One region of the Mesorhizobium sp. 113-3-3 genome, then DNA from elsewhere that is predicted to be linked to it. Evidence: riboswitches for the same ligand, from Rfam matches in the RefSeq annotation. Region 1 holds a riboswitch; the other holds the start of a gene.
The links. A riboswitch is a leader RNA that binds a small molecule or an ion and turns the genes downstream of it on or off. The one in region 1 is predicted to bind S-adenosylmethionine.
Positions count from the first base shown of each region.

Region 1 (4,191 bases):
TCAATAAATATCGAAGTCGAAATACTTGGCCTGGATCTTCTAGTAGGTGCCGTCGGCGACGAGCGCATCGATGGCTGCGTTTAGCTAGTCGCGCAGGGGCGGTGTCGTCGAGGCGCACGGCAATGCCGGCTTGCGTTTCGGTGCCCTTGACGTCGCCGACCAGCTTGCAGCAGCCGTCGCTCGACTTCTTCAGCCAGTCCACCAGCACGAACTTGTCCGAAATCACGGCATCAAGCCGGCCGTTGGTCAGGTCGGTGATCGCCTCTCCCGGCGCAGGCAAGTATCTTGCCCGGCGGCAATCGGCGCTCAGCGTGCGGCGCGGAAGTGCTTGGAGAGCTTCAGGCCCTGTGCCTGGTAGTTGGAGCCGAGATCCGTGCCGTAGAGCGACTGCGGCCGTTTCAGCATGTGCTCGTAGACCAGCCGGCCGACGATCTGGCCATGGTCGAGGATGAACGGCACTTCGTGGCTGCGCACCTCAAGCACCGCCCGGCTGCCGGTGCCACCAGCCGCCGAATGGCCGAAACCCGGATCGAAGAAGCCGGCATAGTGGACGCGGAATTCACCGACCAGCGGATCGAAAGGCGTCATCTCGGCGGCGTAGAGTGGTGGCACATGCACCGCTTCCTGGCTGACGAGGATGTAGAATTCGTCGGGGTCAAGCACCAGCTCGCCGGCGCCGCTCTTGTGGATCGGTTCCCAGAAATCGACGACATCCTGCGCGGCGCGCTTGTCGACATCGACAAGACCGGTGTGGTGCTTGCCGCGATAGCCGACCAGCCCGTCACTGTCGCCGTTGAGATCGATCGACAGCGCGATGCCGCCGCCCGAAATATTCGGCGGTTCGGTGGCGACCAGCATCTGCGCGCGATGCAATTCATTGAGTTCGGCTTCGGCGAGCAAAGCGTTGCCGGTGCGGAAGCGGATCTGCGACAGGCGCGAGCCGGTGCGCACGACGATCGGGAAAGTGCGCGGGCTGACCTCGAGATAGAGCGGACCGTTGTAGCCGACGGCGATCTTGTCGAACTCGTGGCCGCGGTCGGTCATGACACGGGTGAAGATGTCGAGCCGCCCGGTCGAGCTCTTCGGGTTGGCCGAAGCGGAAATCTCTGCCGGCAAGGCAAGGCTTTCGAGCAGCGGCACGATGTAGACGCAGCCAGTCTCCAGCACCGCGCCTTCGGCCAGATTGATCTCGTGCAGCTTCAGCCTGTCGAGCTTTTCCGAAACCTTATGGTTGGGACCCGGCAGGAAGGACGCGCGCACCCGCCAGGCCTTGTCGCCGAGCCTGAGATCAAGGCTGGCCGGCTGGATCTGGTCGGGATCAAGAGCACGTCGCGACTTCAGCGCACCGGACTGGAACAGCGCCGCGATGTCCTGATCGGGAAGAATGCCTGTCTGCCGCAAAGCTTCGCTCCTGGGCGACCATTTCTTGGCGCAGGTTCTTGTCGCAAACCGTGGGACACTTTTGCGAAACCTGCTTGGTACAAACCTCTTAATGAAGCCGGCAATTGACGCAAGCGTGGTACGGGTCTAAAGGATCGTTATCCCGTGGTGATTTGGCCGGTCGGCTTGCAGCCACGTTAAACAAGTCGCTAAAGGACCGTTGGCCGTGAGGCCGTATGGACCGGTTGCGACTTTCGTGACCGGTTTTTTTGTGTCTGGAAACAAAAGCGATGAGCAGCAACAAGCGCAACTGGAAGCCTCAGACAGCCCTCGTTCATAGCGGAACCCTGCGTTCCGGCTTCGGCGAGACCTCGGAGGCGATGTACCTGACCCAGGGCTATGTCTACGAAACGGCGCAGGCGGCGGAAGCCCGTTTCAAGGGCGAGGAACCCGGTTTCATCTATTCGCGCTACGCCAATCCGACCGTCGACATGTTCGAAAAGCGCATGTGCGCGCTGGAAGGCGCCGAAGACGCACGCGCCACGGCATCGGGCATGGCCGCGGTGACGGCGGCCCTTCTGTGCAGCGTCAAGGCCGGTGACCACATCGTGGCGGCGCGCGCGCTGTTCGGCTCCTGCCGCTGGGTTGTCGAGACCCTGGCGCCGCGCTACGGCATCGAGGCGACACTGGTCGACGGCACCGACATCGCCAACTGGGAAAAGGCGGTCAGACCCAACACCAAGCTGTTTTTCCTGGAGAGCCCGACCAATCCGACATTGGAAGTGGTCGACATCGCCGCCGTCGCGTCGCTGGCCAACTCGATCAGCGCGCGGCTTGTCGTCGACAATGTCTTCGCCACGCCTTTGCAGCAGAAGCCGTTGCAGCTCGGCGCGCATATCGTCGTCTATTCGGCGACCAAGCACATCGACGGCCAGGGCCGCTGTCTCGGCGGCGTCATCCTGTCGGACAAGAAATGGATCGACGAGAATTTGCACGACTATTTCCGCCACACCGGCCCCAGCCTGTCGCCCTTCAACGCCTGGACGCTGCTGAAGGGCCTGGAGACGCTGCCGCTGCGCGTGCGCCAGCAGACGGAAAGCGCCGGCAAGATCGCCGATTTCCTGGCCGAGCAACCGCAGATCGCCCGCGTCATCTATCCCGGCCGGGCCGACCATCCGCAGGCTGAGATCGTCAAGAAGCAGATGTCGGGCGGCTCGACGCTGATCTGCCTCGACGTCAAGGGCGGCAAGCAGGCGGCCTTCGCCTTGCAGAACGCGCTCGACATCGTGCTGATCTCCAACAATCTCGGCGATGCCAAGAGCCTGATCACCCATCCGGCGACGACGACGCACAAGAATTTGAGCGAAGAGGCGCGCGCCGAACTCGGCATCGGACCGGGCACGCTCAGGCTGTCGGTCGGCCTGGAGGACGCCGACGACCTGCTGGAAGACATCGCGCAGGCGCTGAAAGCGGCAAAATAGTAGATGTCTTTGGCTTTCAGGCGCGCGACGAAGCCTCTTCCAGCTCCGTAGCCTTGGTGCCGATGGTCATTGCATTGCCGCGCCAGTCGACCGCGCCGCCGAGCCAGCCGCGTGCCCACATGGCTGGCAACATCAAGTCCCGCGCGATCATCGCCGCGACCGTGCGCGGCGACAGGTGCCAGCCCTTGGACCAGGCCAGGGCGCATTCCGGAAGGTAGAAGGCCGCCAGCACGGCGATGGCCGTCAGCAGCAGGCTGACACCGGCGCTGGCTGCCGCAAGCAGCGCAAATGCCAGCGGCACCACCGCGCCGGTCAGGATTTCCGGCGTGAAGAACAGCGGGAAGGTGACGCGGCGCAGACGCGCCCAGCGGGCCTGGCGCGACCAGACCGTGCCAAGCGTGCGCCTGCCAAGCGGCTGCTCGAAGGGTGCCGCGACAAGATTGACGCGCAGGCCAATCGCGCTCACCAGCTTGGTCGCGGCGGCGTCCTCGGCGGCTTCGGCGGCCAGCGCGCGGATGCCGCCATTGGCATCCAGCACCGGCTTGTTCAATAGCATGCTCTTGCCCTGGGCAAAGCCAAGGCCGAGCGCCTCGCCGGCATACTGCCAGCGGGCCTGCAGCGTGTTGAGGAAGGCGCATTCGACCTCGGCCCAGAAGCCCTCCGGCCGCGAGCCGATCGGCGTCGAGCAGACAAGGCCGGTATCCGTCCGCCAAGCCGCCATCAAATGCTGGATGTAGTCTCTCGGCATCAGCACGTTGGAGTCGGCCAGGACGACCCAGTTGTGCCGCGCGGCTTCCCAGCCCTTGGCGCAATTGTTGAGCTTGGGATTGGCACTGAACCGGTCTTCGCCGATCAACAGCCGGGCCGGCACTTTTGGGAAACGGTCAATGGCGGCGCGGATCAACCTGACCACCGGGTCGTCTCCATGGGCAACGCAGAAGATCAACTCATAGCGTGGCCAGTCGAGCGAAAAGGCGCGCTCCAGCGTCTCCTGCGTGAACGGCTCGACGCCGCGCCAGGGTATGACGACCGACACGGGCGGCGATTTGCCGGCTGGCCGTGCGATCGTGGTGCGCCGTTTCAGCTGTGACGCGGCGAGCAGGATGCTGGCGGCATTTGAAAGGATAAGAGCAGTCGAAAGCGAGGCCGCTATGAGAGTGAGTTCCATCGAGATCTGGTCACTCCAGGTGAGACAGCCCGTGTATGGCCGTTTTCAACAGTTCGACAGAGCGCCGAGTCGCCCGGTTCGTGCACACCACCATTGTCATGTGTCACTTAAATGACATTCTTTGCCGGCACCTGCGTTTCAAGGCCAGGCGCGACAAGACGC
Region 1 is NZ_AP023243.1:7,032,014-7,036,204, forward strand. It holds gene JG746_RS37945 (hypothetical protein) at 1-280, opposite strand, end outside; gene JG746_RS33845 (2'-deoxycytidine 5'-triphosphate deaminase) at 307-1,401, opposite strand; SAM riboswitch at 1,536-1,613, shown strand; gene JG746_RS33850 (O-succinylhomoserine sulfhydrylase) at 1,671-2,861, shown strand; gene JG746_RS33855 (ceramide glucosyltransferase) at 2,878-4,029, opposite strand.

Region 2 (4,191 bases), 1.8 Mb from region 1:
TCGCCCGCTGCAGGAAGGCCAGATCCTCCGAGAACCGCGCCAGCATTTCGAGGATGGCGTCCTTGTTGTGCAGGCAGACATCCCGCCACATGGTCGGGTCGGAGGCGGCCAGACGGGTGAAGTCGCGGAAGCCGGAGGCGGAATATTTGATGACTTCCGTCTTGGTCACCGATTCCAGATCGTCGGCGGTGCCGACGATGTTGTAGGCGATGATGTGCGGCAGATGCGAGACGATGGCGAGCGTCATGTCGTGATGCTGTGGGTCCATCGTGTCGATGTTGGCGCCACAGCGGCGCCAGAACTCCGACAGCCTTTCCAGCGCATCCGGATCGGTGTCCGGCAGCGGCGTGAAAATGCACCAGCGATTGTCGAACAGATCGGCAAAACCGGCATCCGGGCCGGATTTTTCCGTGCCCGCTAGCGGATGGCCGGGAATGAAATGGACGCCGTCGGGCACGTGCGGCTGCATCTGCGCGATAACCGACGCCTTGGTCGAGCCGACATCGGTGAGGATCGCACCCTTCTTCAGCGCCGGCGCGATCTCCTCGGCCACCGCGCCGGACGAGCCGACGGGCACCGAGACGATGACCAGGTCCGCATCGCGGACCGCTTCTTTCGCGTCGGTCGTGTAGGAATCGCCCAGTCCAAGCTCCTCCGCCCGCTTCAGCGTTGCAGCACTTCGGGTGGAAATGGCAACGTGGCCGGCAAGGCCTTCGCGGCGGATGACGCGGGCCAGCGACGAGCCGATCAGGCCGATGCCGACCAGAGCGATCTTTTCAAACATCGGTGAGGTCATGGTGTTCCAGCTTTTCGGGGCGTTCTAGCTTTTCAGGAATGTCGTGAGTGCGGCGACAACGCCGCGATTGGCCTCTTCCGTGCCGACGGTCATGCGCAGCGCATTGGGAAAACCGTAGCCGGAAACACGCCGCAATATATAGCCGCGCGCGCTCAGGTAGTCGTCCGCCGCGGCAGCCGAATGCTTCTGGTCGTGGGGAAAATGGATCAGCAGGAAATTGCCGACGCTGGGCGTCACCCGCAGCCCGAGCCCGGTCATCTCCGCGCTCAGCCAGGCGAGCCAGGTCTCGTTGTGCGCCACGCTGCGCTCGACATGGGCGCGGTCGCGGATCGCCGCGATGCCGGCCTCGATCGCCGTCGCATTGACGTTGAAAGGCCCGCGTACCCGGTTGATGGCGTCGACGATGTGCAGGGGCGCGTACATCCAGCCGATCCGCGCGCCACCGAGGCCGATCTTGGAGAAGGTGCGGGTCATGACCACATTCTCGGCGCTGCCGACCAGTTCGATGCCGGCTTCATAGTCGTTGCGGCGGACATATTCGGCATAGGCCGCGTCGAGCACCAGCAGCACATGTCTGGGCAGGCCGGCATGCAAGCGGCGCACCTCCTGGAACGGCAAATAGGTGCCGGTCGGATTGTTGGGGTTGGCGAGAAACACGATTTTCGTGCGCGGCGTGACGGCGGCAAGTATCGCATCGATGTCGGCGCGCTCATCGGTCTCCTTGACCACAACCGGGGTGGCGCCGGCAGACTGGATGTAGATCTTGTAGACCATGAAGGCGTGTTCGGTGAATATGGCCTCGTCGCCGGGTGCGAGATAGGTCTGCGCCAAGAGGCCGAGGATCTCGTCGGAGCCGTTGGAGCAGATGATGTTCTGCGCATTGAGGCCATGCACGTCCGCGATCGCCTCGCGCAGCCGCCGGGCGGTGCCGTCGGGATAGATGTCCAGCCTGGCGGCGACCTCACGCGCGGCCTCGATCGCCTTCGGTGAAGGGCCAAGCGGGTTCTCGTTCGACGACAGCTTGTAGACCTTGTCGACACCAGCGGGTGCGGCGCTCTTGCCAGGCACATAGGCGTCGATGTCCATGATGCCCGCGCGCGGGGTTGGACGAGCCTGATCCGGTGTCTGGTTCATTTTTTGCAAAATCCGTCGAAAATGCCTCCATCCGGAGGCCGCAGCGGAAATACAAGCCACGGCCCGCAATGTCGAGAGGTGGCAGTGGGGCCAGCAGCTGGCCTAGTGGCCGGCCCAGACAGCCGGCATTGACGGCGGGGCGAGCGAGTTCTAGAAGGACAGCGACAGTTCCGTGGTGATTTGGCCGGTCGGCTTGCAGCCACGTTAAACAATTCGCTAAAGGGCCGTTTGCGTGACGTAACCGGCTTTGCGAATGGCAATGCCGGTTTTTTATTGTCCGCGGCCGGCCGGACGGACGCATCGGCGACGGTTTTTCGTCTGGCACGATGCAGCAAGTGAGTACGTGAATGGCCACTCTGCGCGCAGGAAAGACCAACAACGAGGCCGACCAGCCGTCGAGCCCGGTGTTGCGCTTCGGGGCGGACAAGCCGCTCAAGCTCGACGCCGGCACGCTGTTGTCGCCGTTCCAGATCGCCTACCAGACCTATGGCACGCTGAACGATGCCCGCTCCAATGCCATCCTGGTCTGCCACGCGCTGACCGGCGACCAGCATGTCGCCAACACCAATCCGGTGACCGGCAAGCCGGGCTGGTGGGAAGTGCTGATCGGCCCCGGCAGGATCATCGACACCAACCGTTTCTTCGTCATCTGCTCCAACGTCATCGGCGGCTGCCTGGGCTCCACCGGCCCGGCCTCGACCAACCCCTCCACCGGCAAGCCCTATGGGCTCGACCTGCCGGTCATCACCATCCGTGACATGGTTCGCGCGCAGCAGATGCTGATCGACCATTTCGGCATCGAGAAACTGTTCTGCGTGCTCGGCGGCTCGATGGGCGGCATGCAGGTGCTGGAATGGGCGTCGAGCTATCCCGAGCGTGTCTTTTCGGCGCTGCCGATCGCCACCGGCGCGCGCCATTCCTCGCAGAACATTGCGTTCCACGAAGTCGGCAGGCAGGCGGTCATGGCCGATCCGGACTGGCATGGCGGCAAATATTTCGAGCATGGCAAGCGCCCGGAAAAGGGCCTGGCGGTGGCGCGCATGGCTGCCCACATCACCTATCTCTCGGAAGCCGCCCTGCACCGCAAATTCGGTCGCAATCTGCAGGATCGCGACCACCTGACGTTCGGCTTCGACGCCGACTTCCAGATCGAAAGCTATCTGCGCCACCAGGGCATGACCTTCGTCGACCGCTTCGACGCCAATTCCTATCTCTATATGACGCGGTCCATGGACTATTTCGACATTGCCGCCGACCATGGCGGCAGGCTGGCGGACGCCTTTGCCGGAACCAAGACCCGCTTCTGCCTGGTGTCGTTCACATCGGACTGGCTGTTTCCGACGGAAGAAAGCCGCTCCATCGTGCATGCGCTCAATGCCGCCGGCGCCTCGGTGTCCTTCGTCGAGATCGAGACCGATCGCGGCCACGATGCCTTCCTGCTCGACGAGCCGGAACTGTTCGCCGCCATCAACGGCTTCATCGGGTCGGCGGCGCGGGCGAGAGGGCTGAGCGCATGACCCCGGAACGTTGCAGACTTTCCGGATCAGGATCAAGCGCCACACGGAGGGCGATATCATGAGCGTCAACGGCAGCCAGCGCGTCGACCTCGAGGTCGTCGCCAACCTCATCCCGCCGCAGTCCCGCGTGCTCGACGTCGGTTCGGGCGACGGCTCACTGCTTGAATTGCTGCAGGACACCAAGCAGGTCGACGGCCGTGGGCTTGAACTGTCGCAGCGCGGCGTCAACGAATGCGTGGCGCGCGGCCTCTCCGTCATCCAGGGCGATGCCGACAAGGATCTCCAATTCTATCCCGACAAGGGCTTTGACTTCGTCGTCCTGTCACAGACCTTGCAGGCCACCCGCAACCCGAAGCTGGTGCTCGACGAGTTGCTGCGCATCGGCAACCGGGCGATCGTCTCCTTCCCCAATTTCGGCCATTGGCGGGTGCGTCTGTCGCTGTTCGTCAAAGGCCGCATGCCGGTGACCCAGGACCTGCCCTATTCCTGGTACGACACGCCCAACATCCATTTCTGCACCATCCGCGACTTCGTCAATTTGTGCGAGGAGCTTGGCGCGACCGTGGAAAAGGCGACCGCGCTCGACGCCGCCGGCCAGAAGATCGGCCTGTCGATGCCCTGGTGGTTCTGGAATTTTTTCGGCCAGCAGGCGGTGTTCCTGCTGAAGCGCTAAAGTACGGCGCGTCTAGCCCAGGACATCCGTGGCCTTGTGCGGATGCTCGACACCGTCGGCGAACACCACGT
Region 2 is NZ_AP023243.1:1,693,916-1,698,106, reverse strand. It holds gene JG746_RS08235 (prephenate/arogenate dehydrogenase family protein) at 1-796, opposite strand, end outside; gene hisC (histidinol-phosphate transaminase) at 821-1,930, opposite strand; SAM riboswitch at 2,093-2,170, shown strand; gene metX (homoserine O-acetyltransferase MetX) at 2,278-3,447, shown strand; gene metW (methionine biosynthesis protein MetW) at 3,506-4,120, shown strand; gene JG746_RS08215 (DUF1330 domain-containing protein) at 4,133-4,191, opposite strand, start outside.
Region 2: it holds a riboswitch for S-adenosylmethionine, as region 1 does, so the genes downstream of both, metX (homoserine O-acetyltransferase MetX) here and JG746_RS33850 (O-succinylhomoserine sulfhydrylase) in region 1, are expected to answer to the same signal.